DNA from 4 places in the Nocardia sp. NPDC006982 genome. Region 3 is predicted to be linked to each of the others. Evidence: riboswitches for the same ligand, from Rfam matches in the RefSeq annotation. Region 3 holds a riboswitch; each other region holds the start of a gene.
The links. A riboswitch is a leader RNA that binds a small molecule or an ion and turns the genes downstream of it on or off. The one in region 3 is predicted to bind S-adenosylmethionine.

Region 1 (4,747 bases), on a different contig from region 3:
GCGGTGGAGACCTGCTGCTGGGACAGGTCGTCGAATTCCTCCAGGCAGACCAGCACCCAGTGTTCACGCAATGACGTGCCCATCTCGGCGTGTACGGCCTTGTGCAGCTTGCCGAGCGCGTAGGTCGGGAAGCGGAGCAGGCCGCGGGGGTGAATGTGGTCAGCGGGCATTCGGTAATCATATCTATTGTTGATGAGCCAGATTGTTGATAACCTCCGCAATCTAGGTTGTCTACAAATAGCGGAGGATCCATGTCGGATACTCGAACGGCCGTCGCCGCCACCGCGCCCGCACTCGAAGCCATTCCCGCGCAGGTCTGGCGGGTGGCCGGTGTGGTGGTCTTCGGCGCCGTCATGAGCATGTTGGACACGTCGCTGGTGAATATCGGGCTGAACTCCATCGCGACGGATCTCGGTGCGGCACTGGACAGTGCCCAGTGGATCGCGAGCGGGTATCTGCTTGCGCTCGCCGTCACGCTGCCGCTGTGCGGTTGGCTCGGGCGGCAATTCGGAATGGACCGGGTCTGGTTGGCCGCGCTCGCCGGATTCACGGTGACCTCGGGACTGTGCGCGCTGGCTCCGAATATCGGCTGGCTCATCGGTTTTCGGATCGCGCAGGGTCTGGCCGCGGGGCTATTGGTGCCCGCCGGGCAGACGCTGCTCGGGCAGGTCGCGGGTCCGCATCGGTTGGGCCGGGTAATGAGTGTCGTCGGCATCGCGGTGGTCACCGCGCCCGCGATCGGACCGACCATCGGCGGCGTCATGCTGGCGAACCTGGATTGGGAGTGGTTGTTCCTGATCAATATCCCGTTCGGGCTGGTGGCGTTCGTCCTGGGGCGTCGGCTGTTACCGCGGGCGCAGGCGTCGGGCAACGGCGGTCGATTCGATGCCACCGGATTCGCATTGATCGCGGTCGGGCTGTCGGCGCTGGTCTATGGGCTGGGTGAATTCGGCAGTCGCGGTAGCGTTTCCGCGCCGACGGTCTGGGTGTCGGTAGTGGTCGGGGTGTTGGCGCTCGGCCTGTTCGTGGTGCGGTCGGTGCGCGGTGGCGGCGGAAGTCTGCTCGATGTCGGAATGTTCCGGCATCCGGTATTCGCGACGGCGAATGTGGCGAACTTCTTCGCCGGTGCGTCGCTGTTCGGGGCAATGCTGTTGCTGCCGTTGTACTTTCAAGTGCTGCATCGCGACGGTCTCATCGCGACGGGTTTGCTGCTCATGTCCTTCGGGATCGGTGGCATCATCGCGCTGCCCGTCGGCGGGCGCTTGACCGATCGGTACGGCGGGGGAGTGGTCGCGGTGGTCGGCAGTGCGGTGACGGCCGCAGTCACGGTGCCGTTCGCGTTCGGCGATGCGTCGATGAATCCCGTTGTCGTGCAGGTACTTCTGTTGATCCGCGGTGTGGCGACCGGATTGACCGGGGTGCCGATCATCGCTGCGGCCTACGCCGCGGCGCGGCCCGATCAGCTGCCGGATGCGGCATCGTTCGTGAATATTCTGCAGCGGGTCGGCGGGTCGATCGGAGCGGCACTGCTCGCGGTGGTGCTGTATCGCGCGGCCGCTGCGGGATTGTCGGTGGATGCCGGGTTCCGGCACGCGTTCTGGTGGCTCACGGCCGCGTCGGTCATCTCGTTGATCGCATCACTATTGCTGTGGCGCAAAGAGATTCAGCCGAATCCGTGACGCTGTGCGCCTGGTCGGTGGCGACCGGCCAGGCGCATGCCGGATTACGCGGCGGAAGCGGCCGTGCCGATGCCGAGCGCTGCGAGTATGGCCGCGCTGATCTGTTCGAGCCGATCGCGAACCTGTGGTCGGCGCAACATGGCAACCGCTCGTGACGCCAGCACGGCGAGCAGGATCATCTCGACGGCGGCAATGGAGCATTCGATGGCGCCAAGGGCGAGGGTGTTCAGAAATGTGACATCGGTGAGGAATTGCGGCAGTACCGCCAGGTAGAACAGCCCGACCTTCGGGTTGAACATGCACGACACCAGGCCTGCGGCGAATGCCGAGCGGATCGAGGCGGGGGCCTCCGCGGCCGACTGTCCGGACGCCGCGGCGGTGCCCGCCCTGCGCTGCTTGCGGTGATCGATCAGTGCGCGAATTCCCAAGTACACCAAGTAGATTCCGCCGATGACCTTGAGCGTTCGGTAGGCCGTCGCGGACTGTTCCAGCAGGGCGGCCACCCCTGCCGCGACCACCACCGCCCACACGATCCCGCCCAATGCCGAGCCGATCGCCGCGGCAATACCGGGTCGCGCGTCCACGATCGAGAAGCGCAGCACCAGGAACGAATCCGGGCCGGGCGTGATCGACAGCAGAATGCACAGGCCGATGAAGCTGAGCAGCAGGGAAAGCGTCACCTCTCGATCAGATCGCACATCACTCGGCATTGCAAGGTTATTTATTCGACTGCATGTGTATGCAGCAATGGACCGGTTGACAGGGCGGTGCGGTATCTGCCAATCTCGGTTCAGGTCATGAGTGCCAGCGTCAAGCCCCGGCTAGCTGGTCGGCAACCCTCCTCCGCGGTGGGGTGCTCCGGGTGACGACCGGGCCGCAGCCCGACCGGGTGCGGCAAGCGCGGACTCGGATGATCACCAGATTTCGGGTCCCATAGCCGATGGGATTTTGTGATGACCGCTGTAATCGATCAGAGCTGTGCCGCCCTCGCCCGGGTCTCCGGCGACGATCTCCGAGTGCCGCTGGTACAGGGCGGAACGACCACCTACGCGAACTTCGACTACGCCGCTAGCGCACCGGCATTGGCGCAGGTCACCGACCGCGTGCAGCAGCTGCTGCCGTTCTACGCGAGCGTGCACCGCGGCGCCGGTTACGCCTCGCGGATCTCCACCGAGTGCTACGAGGCCGCACGCGGTTCGGTCACCCGCTTCCTCGACGCCGCCGACGGCCAAGTCGTGGTGTTCACCCGCAACACCACCGATTCGCTGAATCTGCTCGCCGCCTGTGTGCCCGGCGACACCGTGGTGCTGGATATCGAACATCATGCGAACCTCCTGCCCTGGACCCGGCACGGTCGTCGCGTCGTCAAGGCCGCGGCGACCGTCGAGGAGACGATCCGCCAGCTGATCGCCGAATTGTGCAGTAAGCCGGCGGCATTGCTCGCGGTCACCGGCGCGTCCAATGTGACCGGTGAGGTGCTGCCGCTCGAGCGCCTGGCCACCATCGCGCACCAGTGCGGTGCGCGCATCCTGGTCGATGCCGCGCAGCTGGCACCGCATCGTCGAATCAGCCTGCGCGCCACCGGAATCGACTACCTCGCCTTTTCCGGTCACAAGCTCTACGCACCGTTCGGCGCGGGAGTGCTTGTCGGACGCCGGGATTGGCTCGATGCCGCCGAACCTTATCTGGCGGGCGGCGGGGCGGTCCGCGAGGTCACCACTACCAGCACGGAATGGGCATCGGCACCGCAGCGTCACGAGGCCGGTTCGCCGAATGTCCTGGGCGCGGCCGCGCTCGCCGCCGCATGTGATGCGCTGTGCGCGATCGATCCGAAAACCCTTGCCGCGCATGAGCGAAGGCTCGCCGATCGCCTGCGTGCCGGGCTGTCCGCGATTGCGGGGGTCAACCTGCTGCGCATCTGGGACGACAGCCCCGACACCGTCGGCATTGTCGCCTTCACCCTGGACGGATTCGTCCCCGGACACGTCGCGGCCTATCTCTCCGCCGAACACGGCATCGGCATACGCGACGGGCGCTTCTGCGCGCACCCGCTGCTCGAGCGTCTCGGCCTGGACGGTGCGCTGCGTGCCAGCATCGGCCTCGGCACCAGCTCCGCCGATGTGGATCGGCTGGTCGAGGCCATCGCTACTCTCGTCGACAAGGGTGCGTCGTGGAATTACGCCAGTACTGACGGACTTTGGAACCCGACACCGGAGACCCGCCCCTTCGCCCACCCCGAAACCAACGATGGCGCCGCGCCCTGCTCGATCGGCTGATCCGAGCCGTCGGCTCGGTCGTAGCTGCCGCCCGGCATTGGGCTGACGCGGTCCGAGGACCGGATGAACTTATGGCCAGCGGACGAACGTGCGCGGAGCCTGGGCGGCGGATTCGGCCAGGTCGGCATGATCCGCCGGCGTGCAGAATTCGCTCTGAAGAATTCACCAAACAATTTGCGGTACCGCGGAACCGCCGCTCCATCCCTTGCGTCTAGAAAAGTGATGGCACTCGTCCGGCCGGGGCGGGGGTACGGAAAGGCGGCTGAATGAATTCGGCAGAGCGGGACACGCTCCAGTCCTGGACGGACGGGATGCGCGGCCGAATCGACCAGATGACCGATGTCTACGAGCGGCAGCTAGAGCAGTTCGGCGCGGCGAAGACCGAGCTGGCCAACCTGACAGTGCAGGGCTGGTCCCAGGATCAGCTGGTTCGGGTGACGGCGAATTCGGCGGGCATTGCGCTGGATGTGTGGGTGGCGCCGGAGGCGTTCAAGCGCTCGAATCCGGAGCGGCTCGGTGCGGCGATGACCGAGGCGGCGCAGGCCGCGGCCCGGGCCGCCAAGGAGCAGCTCGACGCGCGCCTGGCGCCGGTGCTCGCGGCGGTGTCGGAGGTCGGGCTGCCCGAGGATCCGTTCGGCGAACTGCCGGCGATCGCCCGGCCCGACGGAAATATCCTGCCGCCGCCTCCGCCGGAGCCCGAACCGGAGCCGCAGATGGAGTTCCCTCGGCGGCTGGACGAGGATCCGGACGACGAGGGCCCGCATTGGAAGGGCTGGTAGGTCATGGGCAACA
Region 2 (4,747 bases), on a different contig from region 3:
CGTTCGTCGGTGTCGCACTGGAGAATCCGACGCGCTGGCGCCTGATCCTCGCCACTCCCGGCAGCGCCCCCGACGAATACCGTGCGGCACTAGCCGATTCCCGCACCGGTATCTTCACCCAGGCCGAATCCCTGGTCAGTATGGGCATCGCACTCGATCCTCGTTGGGCGGGAATGGATTCCGCACTACTTACCAACTCGGTGTTGAGCGTCGCCGAGATGCTCGGCAGGCTCGCGGTCAGCGCGCCGGACGAGTATCCGCGCGAGCGATTGGAAGGCTTCGTCCACTCCATCGTCCAACTGCTCGTCGGAGCCCCCGCCGCACAGTCAACCGAATGATGGGACGCCGAACTTTCAGCCGTTGCGACCGACTCGCGCCAACCGCATTGTCTCGGTCAGCAGCTTGGATACGGCGGCGGCTTCGGTGAGGAAGCCGTCGTGGCCGTCGCGGGAGTGCACGATCTCCAGGCCCTCGCAGCCCGGCAGTCCGTCGGCCAGTTCCTGTTGAGTTCGCAACGGGTACAAGCGATCCGAGTCGACGCCGCCGACCACGCACGGTACCGGGGTGGCGGCGAGGGCGGCCGCGATGCCGCCGCGCCCGCGGCCGATATCGTGCCGGTTCATCGCCTCGGTCAGCAGCACGTAGGTGGCGGGATCGAAACGGCTGCAAAGCTTTTCGGCCTGGTGGTCCAGATAGCTCTGTACCGCGTAGCGGCCGCCGTTGCGCGGATCCTCGTCGCCCTGCGCATTGTTCTCGAAGCGGTGATCGAGTTCGCCCTCGGTGCGGTAGGTCAGGTGTGCGATGCGGCGGGCGATGCCCATGCCGGTCGTCGGGGCGCGATCGGTGTCGTGGTAGTCGCCGCCCTGCCAGTCCGGATCGGCCTTGATGGCGGCGATTTGCGTTGTCTGCGTGCCGATCTGGTCGGCGGTGGCGCGTGCGCCGACGGCAAGTACCAGTGCGGATACGACCCGCTCCGGCGCGCCGACCATCCACTCCAGCACCCGCATGCCGCCCATCGAACCGCCGACGACGGCGGCCAGGCGTTCGATGCCGAGCAGATCGAGCAGCGCCGCTTCCGCGGTCACCTGATCGCGGATAGATATCTCCGGAAACCTTGCACCCCAAGGCTTTCCGTCCGGTGCCAGCGTCGAGGGGCCGGTGCTGCCCTTGCAGCCGCCGAGCACATTCGTCGCGATGACGCACCATTCGTCGGTATCCACCGGTGCGCCCGGCCCGACCATGCCGTCCCACCAGCCGGGCAGCGGATGGATATCGTCGGGCACCCCGACGACATGCGAATCGCCGGTCAGCGCGTGCTCGACGAGCACCACGTTGTCCAGTGCGGGGGAGAGCTCACCCCAGCGCTGGACGGCCAGATGAACGTCCGGGATGACCGCGCCGGTCTCCAGCCGCACGTCCCCGATGGCAATGATGCCGAGCCTCCCGTCCGGCGGTGGCAGGGCCACCGCGGACGAACGCGCGGTACTGGGGTCGGTCACGGTCACGACTCCGCCTCGCCGGCGCTCGGCTCCGTCGCGACCGAGGGTGCTGTGTCGATGGTTCGCTCGCTCATGACTCCGCCTCGCTGGCGCTCGGCTCCGCCATGACCGAGCGATGCTCGGCTGTGTTTTTGGTTCACTCGCTTACGCTCGCTCACGTCGTCGCCGCCGTGAAAACAGCCCGCCGCGGACAGTGCGTCGCCGATGCCGGGGGAATCACGAGGGGACGCACATCCTCGATGTTAGCTACCCGACTGAACCGGGCCGTGGTCCGGTAGACCGGGAGTGCGGCCGCGGACGCGATGGGGTCACTCATGTCGTGCTCCAAAGGGTTGTTCGCCAGCAGGTCTTATCGGGATCTGGGTAACGGACAACAACTCATCGGAAATACCTCCTGAAGTGCGCGCTTGCTCTCGACCATCGAGAGCCCGGTCATCACCCGGAGCACCCCACCGCTGCTGGAGGGTTGCCGTCCAGCAAGCCGGGGCTTCGCGCTGGCACTCATGACCTGACGGACATGGTAACCGGCGCGCGGTCGGCGATTGAAATCCGTTACCGGTTGTCCGCCGGTTCGGTCGCGGGCTGCCCGGTGCATACACGCATGAACTCGTCGAACGACGTGGTGAATCCGGTGCGGGCCTCCGCGGCGGCCGCGGCGGTGTCTTCCTCGTCGAAGATCGAGTTCTGGCACTCCATGCTGAGGTGGCCGATCAGCTGCCAGGCGCCGACGACCAGTCGTACCGGTAGCGCGTCGGGCTGGGTGCCGAGTCGCTCGGCGATCACGTCGGCGATCGCGGCGTTCTTATCGTCGGCCAGTTCCATGCTCTGCGCACTGACCGTCGGACTGCTGCGCAGGATCCGCTGCATCTGCTGGAAGCGCCGGAACGACAGCGGTCCCTCGACATTCACCGCGGCTTGGTCGACGACCAGCAGGAAGGCCTCGCGCAGCGATTGCAGCTCATTGCCAGTGACCGGGAGTCCGCGCAGGCATTCGGCGATCGCGAGTCCGAAGTCCTTGACCGGCCCGAGGACGATGGCCTCTTTGCTGTCGAAATACCGGTTGATCGTGCGCGGGGAAACATCCGCGCGGTCCGCGATCTGTTCGACCGTCGTCGCGTCGAATCCCTGTGCGTCGCACAGGTCGAGCGCCACCTCGATGATGCGCAACCGGGTCTGCTGCTTCTTGCGCTCGCGCAACCCCGGACCGCCGGACGCATTGGGCCCTGGGTTCGCTGGGGCGCGCACAGCGTCCTCGGCTGTGGCGCTCGCGCCGATCGGCGTCGATGACTCGAGCATGGCCTCATGTTAACGCAATCGGGACGGTTTGTGTCCTTAACAGTCAAATGTCGTAGTGCGACATTTTTCTCTTGACGACAAATGTCTGCCAATGACAGGATGGCTGCACGAACGTCGGACGAGGAGACCAAGGTGAGCGAGACTGCGGTGGAAGTTCTGGAGAAGCAAACGAGTTCGGCACGCTGGTGGGCCTTGGGGGTGATCGCATTGGCCCAGCTCATGGTGGTTCTCGACGCCACCATCGTGACCATCTCGCTGCCCTTCGCCCAGCAGGATCTCGACATCAGCGACGGCAATCGGCAGTGGATGCTGACCGCCTACACGCTGATTTTCGGCGGTCTGCTGCTGCTCGGCGGACGGCTGGCCGACTACGTCGGGCGGCGTCGGATCTTCATCGTCGGCCTGGTCGGCTTCGCCGGTGCGTCCGCGGTGGCGGGTCTGGCGCAGAACGGTGCGGAGCTGTTCGCCGGACGGGCACTGCAGGGTGCGTTCGCGGCGCTGCTCGCGCCCGCGGCACTGTCACTGCTCTCGGTGACCTTCACCGAGGCCAAGGAGCGCGCGACCGCGTTCGGCGTCTTCGCCGGTATCTCCGCGGGTGGTGCGGCACTCGGCCTGATCGCGGGTGGCGCGCTGACCGAATACGCCTCCTGGCGCTGGTGCCTGCTGGTGAATACCCCGATCGCACTGCTCGCGCTGCTCGGCGCCCTGGCTTTCGTGGTGAAGGATGTGCCGACACCGCGCACCGCCGGCTATGACGTGCCCGGCGCCGTCACCGTGACGCTCGGTCTGATCGCCATCGTGTACGGATTCAGCCGCGCCGCCGAGGACGGCTGGCTGGCCGGCAGCACCCTCGGGCTGCTCGTCATCGGCGTCGCTCTGCTGATCGCCTTCGTCGCCATCGAGCGTCGCTCGTCGAATCCGCTACTGCCGCTGCATATTCCGGGTGAGATCAACCGCGGTGGCGCCTTCCTGGCCGCGTTGCTGATCCCGATCGCGATGTTCGCGATGTTCCTGTTCCTGAGCTACTACTTCCAGATCACCCTCGGCTACTCGTCGCTGAAGGCCGGTTTCGCCTTCCTGCCGTTCCCGGCGGGCATCGCGATCTCCGCCGGTGTCACCAGCGCGCTGCTGCCGAAGCTGGGCCCGCGCCCGCTGATGGTGGCCGGGGCCGTGCTCGGTGTGCTCGGTCTGGTGTGGCTGGCGCAGCTGAGCTACGGCGACAGCTACGCGGCCGGTGTGCTGCCGGCGCAGGTGCTGATCGCGCTCGGTATGGGCCCGCTGTTCGTCGGGATGCAGACCGTCGCGCTGCATCAGGTCGAGGAGGCGGACTCGGGTGTGGCCAGTGCGCTGTTGAATGCGGCACAGCAGGTCGGCGGCGCGGTGGGCACCGCACTGCTCACCACCATCTCGGTGCAGACGGCCAAGACCTTCGCGCAGAACAATCCGACGGTGGACAACCTGATGGCCCGCGCTTCGATCCACAGCTACGACGTGGCGTTCTATGTTGGCGCCGGATTCTTCCTCGCGGCGATTCCGGTGATCGCGTTGATGATTCGGGACAAGCCGGAAAATCTGATCGAGGGATCCGAGGAAGAGGCGCGGATTCCGGTCGCGGTGTGATCCTGAAATAGCGATGTCCGGGTATCCGTTGGGATGCCCGGACATCGCTATTTCGGCAGGGTGTCGGCACCGCCGACCTACTTGTCGGTAACAATTTCGGGCAGCTTCACATGGGGGGCTGCCCGCGCGGTGAGAACAATGGCAGCAGTACGCTTGTCTTGTTTGCACCACTCGTCTCGCGGACAACGCGGGACATATACGTTGTCTGTTGGAACAGCTGGGGTCCGCTCACAAGCGTGTTCGCCTGGCCGTGCAATAAGGGCACCATCCTAGGAGGACACGAAGATCCATGTCCAAGATCAAGGTTGAAGGCACCGTCGTCGAACTCGACG
Region 3 (4,747 bases):
CGCAGCGTATCGGCCACTTTCATGTGCACCCGACCGAAGCCGGTCGCCTTCACCCGCGCACCGCGATCCACCAGATCCAGCAGATACGGCAGACCCTCCTCGGACATGCCGAGATGGTCGATGGAGAAAACCGGCAGCTTCGAGATCACCGGCTGCATCGAGGTGAGCATGTTGCCGTCGATATACATCTCGACATGCCAGCCGACGAGGTCGTGCGCGCGCAATGCCTGCAGCGTCATCGCGGTGATATCCGGGGCCGCGCGCTTGACGTTGAACCGAAGCGCACGCACACCGATCCGGTCGAGTTCGATGATCTCTTCGTCGGTGGCGTCGGGGTCCAGCGCGGTGACGCCGACCCACCCTTCGCCGAGCTCGGCCAGCGCCGCTTTCAGATAGGTCTGATCGGTGCCTTGAAAGGATCCGCTGACCACGGCGCCGCCGCCGACATCGAAGCGCGACATACGCTTTCGATAATCGGCGATGGTGAACGGGTCGGGCAGGTAGCCCTCGTTCTCGGCCAGCGGGAACCGCGGGTCGAAGATGTGGAGATGGGCATCGAACACTTGTACAGAATGCCTCAGAGACGGAATTTCCGCTGCGGCAGACCCGACAGATTTTGTGCTGCCGCAGCCGTGTCGGATTGTCGAGAACCACAGGAGGTGACGATCACCCCCCGTGGCGTTCGCACTAGACCTTGTGCGGCTCGCTCGCGCGCAGCATGTCCTCGCGCTCGACGACCTTGACGCGCTCGCGGCCCTCCGGCTCGCCGAGGGCGCGCTCGTGTGCGTCGAGGCGGTACCAGCCCTGCCAGGTGGTGAACGGGATGCCCTTGCTCTCCAGGAATTCGGTGACCGCATCCAGTTCCGGCTTCGCGGCCGGGGTGAAGTTCACGCTGTCGTCGAGCAGGCAGGCAACGGTCTCGTTGGCGTCACCCTTGGTGTGGCCGATGAGGCCGACCGGACCGCGCTTGATCCAGCCGGTGACGTAGGTGGCGGGCAGATAGCGGTCCGCACCGTCGGCATCCTCGTCGGCCAGGACGCGTCCGGCCTCGTTCGGAACGACACCGGCCTGATCGTCGAACGGCAGGTTGGTGAGGTTCTGCGACAGGTAACCCACGGCGCGGTAAACGGCCTGGACGTCCCAGTCCTTGAACACGCCGGTGCCCTTGACATTGCCGGTGCCGTCGAGCTGGGTGCGCTCGGTGCGCAGGCCGGCGACCTTGCCGTCCTCGCCGAGGATCTCGGCCGGGGACTCGAAGAAGTGCAGGAACAGCTTGTGCGGGCGGTTACCGACATCGCGGATGGCCCACTGCTCGAGGGTGTTGGCGATCATGTCGACCTGCTTGGAGTGCCTGCGCGCGGCCTCGGAGCCCTCGTCGTAGTCGATGTCCTCGGGATCGACGATGACCTCGATGGTCGGGGAATGGTCGAGTTCGCGCAGCTCGAGCGGGGTGAACTTGGCCTGCGCCGGGCCGCGGCGGCCGAAGACGTGCACCTCGACGGCCTTATTGGCCTGCAGTCCGTTGTAGACGTTCGGCGGGATCTCGGTCGGCAGCAGTTCGTCGCCGGTCTTGGCCAGCACGCGCGCCACGTCGAGTGCGACATTGCCGACACCGAGGACCGCGACCTTCTCCGCCTCCAGCGGCCAGGTGCGCGGCACGTCCGGATGCCCGTCGTACCAGGACACGAAGTCCGCGGCGCCGTAGCTGCCGTCCAGGTCGATGCCGGGGATGGGCAGCGCGCGGTCGGCGTTGGCGCCGGTGGAGAAGATCACCGCGTCATAGAACGTGCGCAGATCGTCGAGGGTGATGTCGGTGCCGTAGTCGATATTGCCGAGCAGGCGGACCTGCGGTTTGTCCAGCACCTTGTGCAGGGCGGTGATGATGCCCTTGATGCGCGGATGGTCCGGCGCGACGCCGTAGCGGATCAACCCGAACGGCGCGGGCATGCGCTCGTACAGGTCGATGCTCACCTCGGCATCGGACTTCATCAACGCGTCGGCGGCGTAGATTCCGGCCGGGCCCGCGCCCACGATCGCGATGCGAAGCGGGCGAGACCCCGCGGTGTGCGCGTCAGGCCCGGAGGAGGCAGCTTGCGTAACCACGGAGGGCCCGCGCACACCGCTAGTCGACTCAGCACTCTGTTCGGTCATCTTTTACGCGCACCCTTATGGTCGAAACAATTGACGGCGTCAGTCTTAGCTTAGGCTAACTTGACGCACCCTCTCGGTCGCATCTGCTGATGCGAACAGGCGGCCATCTCGGCTATGACAGCCACGCCGCAGTCTCGCGATTCTATCGGTGGCACAGCGCGCACCCTGCGGCGGTGCGTACACCGGGTGTTTGCTGCCCCCGGCCCACCTACCGTGACTACCCGCTCTGCGCACATCTATCAAATCCGCGCGGCGCAGGTTCCGGGGCCGAATGCCGGATACCGCCGTCCACCAGGGATGATCGACCCATGACAGAGCAGCAGGGCACCGATGAAGAACCCGTAATCGAGGTCGATCAGACCGATCGTCGCTCCATCGCGCCGTTCATCGCGGCGGCCGTCTTCGCCGCTGTCGTGCTGGTCGCGATCGTGCTCGGTGCGGTGCTTTCGCCCGCTGAGAAAAATGTCACAGAATCGGACAAGATCGCGGCCGCGGTGCAGCGCTACGCAGAGGCCCGCGCCACCACCGACAACACGCCGCCGCCGGGCGTGGCCTGTCAGGGCTTCGACGAGAGCAAGACGCCGCTCGCCGGTCAATTCGGCGGGGCCGCGGCCGGAAAGTCGATCAAGGTCACCAAGATTGAGAATGCGATGGTCGACGGCGATAAAGCCAAGGCGACGGTGACCATCGCGGTCGAGGGCCGGGAGACCCCGGCAACCTGGAATCTGACCCGCTCCCAAGACCGATGGATCGTCTGCGGTTGATTCCTTCTGCGCGGTGCGAACTGGGGTTTGACATGGCGGCCCCTGCCCAGGCAATCTCATTTTCGGGTCATGAGTACCAGCGCCAAGCCCCGGCTGGCTGGTCGGCAACCCTCCTCCGCGGTGGGGTGCTCCGGGTGACGACCTGGCCGCGCACCGAAACCCAGGTGCGGCAAGCGTGGATTCACAGGAGGATCGCATGACATATGCCGGTGACATCACCCCACAGCAGGCGTGGGAGTTGTTGCAGGACAATCCCGAAGCTGTCTTGGTAGACGTGCGCACCGAGGCCGAATGGCGTTTCGTCGGTGTGCCGGATACGACCTCGATCGAACGGCCGACGGTGCTGATCGAATGGGTCGACAGCAACGGCGCCCGCAACGGTGAGTTCGTCGAGCAGCTGACCAAGGCGCTGGAGGGTCGCGATCCGGCTGCGCCCGTCGTCTTCCTCTGTCGCTCCGGACAGCGTTCCATCGGTGCGGCGGTCGCCGCGACCGGGGCCGGCATCGCCCCGTCGTTCAATGTGCTGGAGGGCTTCGAAGGCCCGATCGATGAGCTCGGACATCGCGGCGGCTCCGGCTGGCGCGCCATCGGCCTGCCCTGGCGGCAGTCATGATCACCGGCGGTTCGTTCGACAAGCCACTGCCCGAGGGTGTCGGTCCCGCGACGCTCGGCGTGCGAGGTGGCCTGCGCCGCTCGGGATTCGAGGAGACCGCTGAGGCGCTGTACCTGTCCTCCGGTTTCGTCTATGAGAGCGCCGAGGCGGCCGAGGCGGCGTTCACCGGCGATATCGAGCATTTCGTCTACTCCCGCTACGGCAACCCGACGGTCGCCATGTTCGAGGAGCGCCTGCGTCTGATCGACGGCGCCGAAGCATGTTTCGCTACCGCGAGCGGCATGTCGGCCGTATTCACCGCGCTAGGTGCGCTTTTGGGCTCGGGCGATCGACTTGTGGCCGCGCGCAGCCTGTTCGGCTCGTGCTTCGTGGTGTGCAACGAGATTCTGCCGCGCTGGGGTGTGGAGACGGTCTTCGTCGACGGCGATGATCTGGATCAGTGGGAGCAGGCGCTTTCGGTGCCGACCCAGGCCGTGTTCTTCGAGACACCGGCCAATCCGATGCAGACCCTGGTCGACGTGCGCCGGGTGACCGAACTCGCGCATGCCGCAGGCGCGAAAGTGGTGCTGGACAACGTCTTCGCCACGCCACTGCTGCAGCGCGGTTTCGAACTCGGTGCGGATGTGCTGGTGTATTCGGGCACCAAACACATCGATGGTCAGGGCCGGGTGCTCGGTGGTGCGATCCTCGGCGCCCAGGACTACATCGACGGTCCGGTGAAAAACCTTATGCGCCATACCGGTCCGGCGCTGAGCCCGTTCAACGCATGGACCCTGCTCAAGGGTTTGGAGACGATGCCGCTGCGCGTGCGTCACTCGACCGAATCCGCACTGCGCATCGCCCGCTTCCTCGAGGGCAACAAATCCGTCTCGTGGGTGCGCTACCCGTACCTGGACTCGCATCCGCAGTACGACCTGGCGACCAGCCAGATGAGCGGCGGCGGCACCGTGGTCACCTTCGAACTGAACGCGCCGGAGGCCGAGGCCAAGAAGCGCGCCTTCGAGGTCCTCAACCGCCTGCGCATCATCGATATCTCCAACAACCTCGGCGATTCCAAAACCCTCATCACCCACCCCGCCACCACAACCCACCGCGCCATGGGCCCCGAAGGCCGCGCCACCATCGGCCTGTCCGATGGTGTCGTCCGCATCTCGGTTGGACTGGAGGATGTCGAGGATTTGCTGAGCGATCTGGACCATGCGCTCAGCTAGATGTATGA
Region 4 (4,747 bases), on a different contig from region 3:
CCACGGTGCTGATCTTTCTCGATGCCGATGTACGACTGGCACCGAATGCGGTCGCCGCGGCGACCGCCGAATTGCGCCGCAGCCGAGCCGCATTGTTGTCACCGTGGCCGTACCAGGTGACCGAATCGCTGGCCGAGGCGCTGGTGCAGCCGCTGCTGTGCTGGTCGTGGGCGACGAGCCTGCCGATCGCGGCCGCCAATCGCAGCCTGCGCCCCTCGACAGCCGTGGCCTGCGGCCAGTTCCTGGTGTTCGACGCCACCGCCTACCACGCCATCGGCGGGCATGCCGCGGTCGCCGCGAGCCCGACCGAGGACCTGGATATCGCTCGCGCGCTGCGTCGCTCGGGTCGCCGGACCGCGCTGGTCGCGGCAGGCCGAGCGGCGAGCACCCGAATGTACCGTGGCGCAGCCGAACTGGAGACCGGTTACAACCGTTGGCTGTGGTCCGCCTACGGCGGCACGACAATCGGCGGCGCGGCGGTGGGAGCCGTTGCGACACTGGCCTACTGGGCGCCCCCACTGGCCGCGATCGGCGGCCAGGGCTCCATACGCACCGCCGGTCTCATCGGCTACGGCGCCGCGGTCGCCAGCCGCCTGCTCGCGCGCTCACTGGAACGCGGCGCCACGACCCGCACCGACGCCCTTGCTGCCCTGGCACATCCGATCTCCATCGACGCCTACCTCCGCCTCTGGACCCGCTCCCGCCGCGCCCACCGCACCGGCGCGTTGACCTGGAAGTCCCGCCCCTTGACCCGCTGATCAAGATCAGGTGGGATCCGTGGCGGCATCGCCCGAGAAGACCCAGCCGCCAGTGCCACCTGATCTTGATCGGTCCTCAGGACTCTCAGGGATGGGGCGGGCTGCGCCGGCGACCGCAGTCGATTCCGCGGGGCCGGGATCTGTCCACGGGCCCCGAGCCTGTCTCGGCCAGGGCCCGTGGATCAGCGCACTGTGGTGAGTCCTATGGTCGGGACGAAGAAGCAGGACTTGGTGCCGTGGTCCACGGTGCCGAAGACGGCGGCGAGTACGGTGCCGGATCCGGTGTCGACGGGAACCGCGCGCACACCGCCGACCGGGAATACGGCGAAGAAGTCTTGGATGGCGCGTTCGGCCAGTGGCCTTATCTCGGTCGGGGTTTCGGCGGGCACCATCGTGCGGACCACATCGGAGATCGATCCCATGGCGGTGATGCCGCTGCGGCCATTGGCCAGGTTGACCCAGGCGACGTTCATGCCTGAAGCATTCGTGCTGTCCGGGCCGAGGCCGTAGGGGACGAAGGTGAACATGACCTGGCCCGCCTTGACGGCGCTCGGGTCGAGTCCCGGAATGGCCACCGTGGTTTTGGGCCACGGCCCGGGGACTGCGCCCGCAACCGCGGGCACCAGACCGAGGCTGCCGGTGTCGGAGCAGAACGGCGCGAGCGCCGGGTACAGGAACGGGTCGATGTCGAAGGTGCGCAGCGCGTCCACGACGGCTCGGTAACCGGCGAACAGATCACCTGGTGCGGTCGGGGTGGACGGTGCGGTCGCGGCCGGAACGGCGGGGGCGGGCATCGCCGCCGGACCCGCGGCGGCGATGCCGGGGGCGGCGAGAGTCAGCGCGGCCGTACCGGTCGCGATGGTGGCTAGCGTGGTCAGACGGCGCAGCAGGGTCACGGCGGACCTCCTCATCGTCGGGCACGAATCGAGGTCCGAGAGTACTCCGGCAAACCTTCGCAACCGCGTTTATTTTGGCGGTCGACACGTTCGCGCCGCGCGTCCCGATGGACCGCCGCGGCGCTGCCCAGGCGGGCAATCCGGACGAAGAGCACGCGGAAAACTTGCTCCGAAATGCCGCGATCCAATGCGCGACCGGACCAATAGTGACTGCTCACGACCATGCAAGCAAGGTCTGCGCTCACGCTGATTCGTACCCTTGTGCCGGACTTCGCCTGCTTCGCATGATATTTCGGCTAGACCCATTGACCGACCCGTGCTCGGCGTCGGACACACCATCCAGAGCGACCGAGAGACCTGGCTCGTCGACGTCGCAGCAACCCCCCGGTCACCGGGTGCGGGTGCTTCCGCCGGGAACGATGGAGGAACCGAAATATGAGCGCATCCGTCGCATCCGATACTCCGGTATCGGATGTCCCGATACCGGCTGCACCCACCGCCACCGTAAGCAGTACCGACGCACCGGCGATCGCCAAATCCTGGCATCCGTGGCGCTGGGTCGTCAGCGCCGTCGCGCTCGTGCTGCTCGCACAGTTCGTCCACGGACTGGCCACCAATCCGGGCTGGGATTGGTCGACGTTCGCCAAGTACTTCACCGCGAAATCGGTGCTGTCGGCGCTGAAGGTCACCTTGGAGCTGACCCTGTGGGGTACGGCGCTAGGCTTTCTGATCGGTACGGCATTGGCGATCGCCCGCCTGTCGAACAATCCGGTGCTGCGGGTGATCTCGTGGGTCTACATCTGGGCGTTCCGCTCGATTCCGCTGATCGTGCAACTGCTGTTCTGGTTCAACATCGCCTACCTCTACCACACGCTTTCGCTCGGAATCCCGTTCGGCCCTTCCTTTCTCACCTTCGAGGTGAACGGGGTGATCAGCGGTTTCACCGCGGCGGTCATCGGCCTCGCGTTGCATCAGGCGGCGTATGCGGCCGAGATCATCCGGGCCGGATACATTTCGGTCGATCCGGGGCAGCTGGAAGCAGCTGCGGCACTCGGTATTCCACCGGTCCGCCAGTTCCGCACGGTCATCGTCCCGCAGGCCATGCGCTCGATTCTGCCGAATGCGACCAATGAGGTGATCAGCCTGTTCAAGGGCACCTCGATCGTCTCGGTCATGGCGATCGCGGAACTCTTCTACCAGGTCCAGGTGATCTACGGCCGCAACGGCCGGGTGGTGCCACTGCTCATGGTGGCCACCGTCTGGTACATCGTGCTGACCACGATTCTGTCGGTGGTGCAGTTCTATATCGAACGCCACTACGCCAAGGGCACGCACCGCACGCCCCCACCGACACCGGTGCAGAAGGTCTGGCGCGGGCTGCGCGAAATCGCCGAAATCGGTTCCGCCGCACCGCGCGGAGCGACTCGATGAGCGCGCCGGTGGCCCAGGCCCCTGCGGTACAGGTGCGCGGTGTGCGTAAGTCCTACGGCAGCACCGAGGTCCTTGCCGGCATCGATCTGACCGTGCGGGCCGGTGAAGTGGTCGCCGTGATCGGACCGTCCGGATCCGGCAAGTCGACGCTGCTGCGGGTGGTCAACCATCTGGAGTCGCTGGATGCGGGCACCGTGCACATCGACGGCGAACTGATCGGATATCGGCTGCGCCGCAATAAGTTGCATGCGCTGCCGGACCGCGAAGTGCGAAAACAGCGCTCGCATATCGGCTTCGTCTTCCAGCAGTTCAATCTCTTCCCGCATCTGACGGTGCTCGACAATGTCACGCTCGCACCGATTTCCGCGCAGGGTCGCCCGCGTGCGGAAATCGAGTCCGAGGCACGGGATTTGCTCGAGCGGGTCGGCATCGGCGACCTGACCGACGCCTATCCGCGGCGGCTGTCCGGCGGACAACAGCAGCGCGTGGCCATCGCGCGGGCATTGGCGCTGCGACCGCCGGTGATCCTCTTCGACGAACCCACCTCCGCGCTGGATCCGGAGCTCGTCGGCGAAGTCCTCGATGTGATCCGCGACCTCGCCGACGGCGGGACCGCGCTGGTGATCGTCACCCACGAAATCGGTTTCGCCCGTGAGGTCGCCGACACCGTCGTATTCCTCGACGGCGGCGTGATCGTCGAACAAGGTCCGCCCGCCGCAGTACTCGACAACCCGCAACACCCGCGCACCCGCGCATTTCTGTCCCGAGTCCGCTGAGCGCGGTGCGCGCTCCCCGATGAACAGGTATTCGATGAAGCTCTCTGCCCTGGTCGGCCTGGCCGCCACGGTCGCCTTGCTGGCCACCGGCTGCGGCACCGATCCGGACGCGGAAAACTCCGCGCAGCCCGCCGGTTCGATCACCTTCGACCTCTCCCCCGGCCAGTCCGGCCGGATCCACGCCCCCAAGGTCGATGCCATTGCCGCCGAACTGCCGCAGGCCATTCGCGATCGCGGCACACTGGTCGTCACCGGATCCGGCGGTGCCGCACCGCCATTGCGGTTCTACGCCACCGACGATAAGACCATCGTCGGGTCCGAGATCGATTTCGCCTCGCTCATCGCGGACATCCTCGGGTTGAAACTCGTTGCGCAGGTGGCCGATTGGTCACAGAACTTCGTGCGGGTCGACTCGGGCGAGGCCGATGTCTTCATCTCCAACGTCACCGTGACCGAGGAGCGCAAGGAGAAGTACGACTTCGCCACCTATCGCAATGACACGGTCGCGCTGGAGATCCCGAAGCAGAGCACGCTCGATTACAAAGACCGTAAGAGCCTGGCGGGCAAGCGGATCGGCGTCGGCAGCGGCACCAATCAGGAGCAGCTGCTGGTGAAGTGGAACGAGCAGAATATCGCCGAGGGCCTGGCCCCGATCGATATCGCCTACTTCCAGCAGGTCACCGACTATTACCTGGCACTGGCCTCGCAACGCCTTGACGGCTACATCGGCCCGAACCCGTCCGCGATCTACCACAGCACCACCGCGAATCAGACCCGGATCGTCGCGACCTTCTCGGGTGCCGGTGACGCATTGCAAGGCGAGATCGGCGTGCTCACCAAGAAGGACAACGGGCTGATCGGCCCGATCAACAAGGCCATCAACAAT

Region 1: it holds a riboswitch for S-adenosylmethionine, as region 3 does, so the genes downstream of both, ACFYOW_RS34300 (aminotransferase class V-fold PLP-dependent enzyme) here and ACFYOW_RS36185 (rhodanese-like domain-containing protein) in region 3, are expected to answer to the same signal.
Region 2: it holds a riboswitch for S-adenosylmethionine, as region 3 does, so the genes downstream of both, ACFYOW_RS32360 (homoserine O-acetyltransferase) here and ACFYOW_RS36185 (rhodanese-like domain-containing protein) in region 3, are expected to answer to the same signal.
Region 4: it holds a riboswitch for S-adenosylmethionine, as region 3 does, so the genes downstream of both, ACFYOW_RS37935 (amino acid ABC transporter permease) here and ACFYOW_RS36185 (rhodanese-like domain-containing protein) in region 3, are expected to answer to the same signal.

The regions. Positions count from the first base shown of each region.
Region 1 covers NZ_JBIAFV010000011.1:192,325-197,071, forward strand. Annotated here, with positions in the region: gene ACFYOW_RS34285 (MarR family winged helix-turn-helix transcriptional regulator) at 1-170, opposite strand, end outside; gene ACFYOW_RS34290 (DHA2 family efflux MFS transporter permease subunit) at 252-1,679, shown strand; gene ACFYOW_RS34295 (LysE family translocator) at 1,724-2,359, opposite strand; SAM riboswitch class IV at 2,473-2,586, shown strand; gene ACFYOW_RS34300 (aminotransferase class V-fold PLP-dependent enzyme) at 2,633-3,955, shown strand; gene ACFYOW_RS34305 (YbaB/EbfC family nucleoid-associated protein) at 4,222-4,734, shown strand; gene ACFYOW_RS34310 (hypothetical protein) at 4,738-4,747, shown strand, end outside.
Region 2 covers NZ_JBIAFV010000010.1:67,886-72,632, forward strand. Annotated here, with positions in the region: gene ACFYOW_RS32355 (TetR/AcrR family transcriptional regulator) at 1-338, shown strand, start outside; gene ACFYOW_RS32360 (homoserine O-acetyltransferase) at 354-1,466, opposite strand; SAM riboswitch class IV at 1,898-2,008, opposite strand; gene ACFYOW_RS32365 (TetR family transcriptional regulator) at 2,052-2,795, opposite strand; gene ACFYOW_RS32370 (MFS transporter) at 2,928-4,415, shown strand; gene ACFYOW_RS32375 (NADP-dependent isocitrate dehydrogenase) at 4,705-4,747, shown strand, end outside.
Region 3 covers NZ_JBIAFV010000013.1:66,880-71,626, reverse strand. Annotated here, with positions in the region: gene ACFYOW_RS36200 (amidohydrolase family protein) at 1-563, opposite strand, end outside; gene ACFYOW_RS36195 (FAD-dependent oxidoreductase) at 688-2,103, opposite strand; gene ACFYOW_RS36190 (hypothetical protein) at 2,460-2,915, shown strand; SAM riboswitch class IV at 2,981-3,097, shown strand; gene ACFYOW_RS36185 (rhodanese-like domain-containing protein) at 3,112-3,528, shown strand; gene ACFYOW_RS36180 (O-succinylhomoserine sulfhydrylase) at 3,525-4,739, shown strand.
Region 4 covers NZ_JBIAFV010000014.1:169,199-173,945, reverse strand. Annotated here, with positions in the region: gene ACFYOW_RS37945 (glycosyltransferase) at 1-758, shown strand, start outside; gene ACFYOW_RS37940 (hypothetical protein) at 941-1,654, opposite strand; SAM riboswitch class I at 1,987-2,080, shown strand; gene ACFYOW_RS37935 (amino acid ABC transporter permease) at 2,090-3,085, shown strand; gene ACFYOW_RS37930 (amino acid ABC transporter ATP-binding protein) at 3,082-3,861, shown strand; gene ACFYOW_RS37925 (ABC transporter substrate-binding protein) at 3,881-4,747, shown strand, end outside.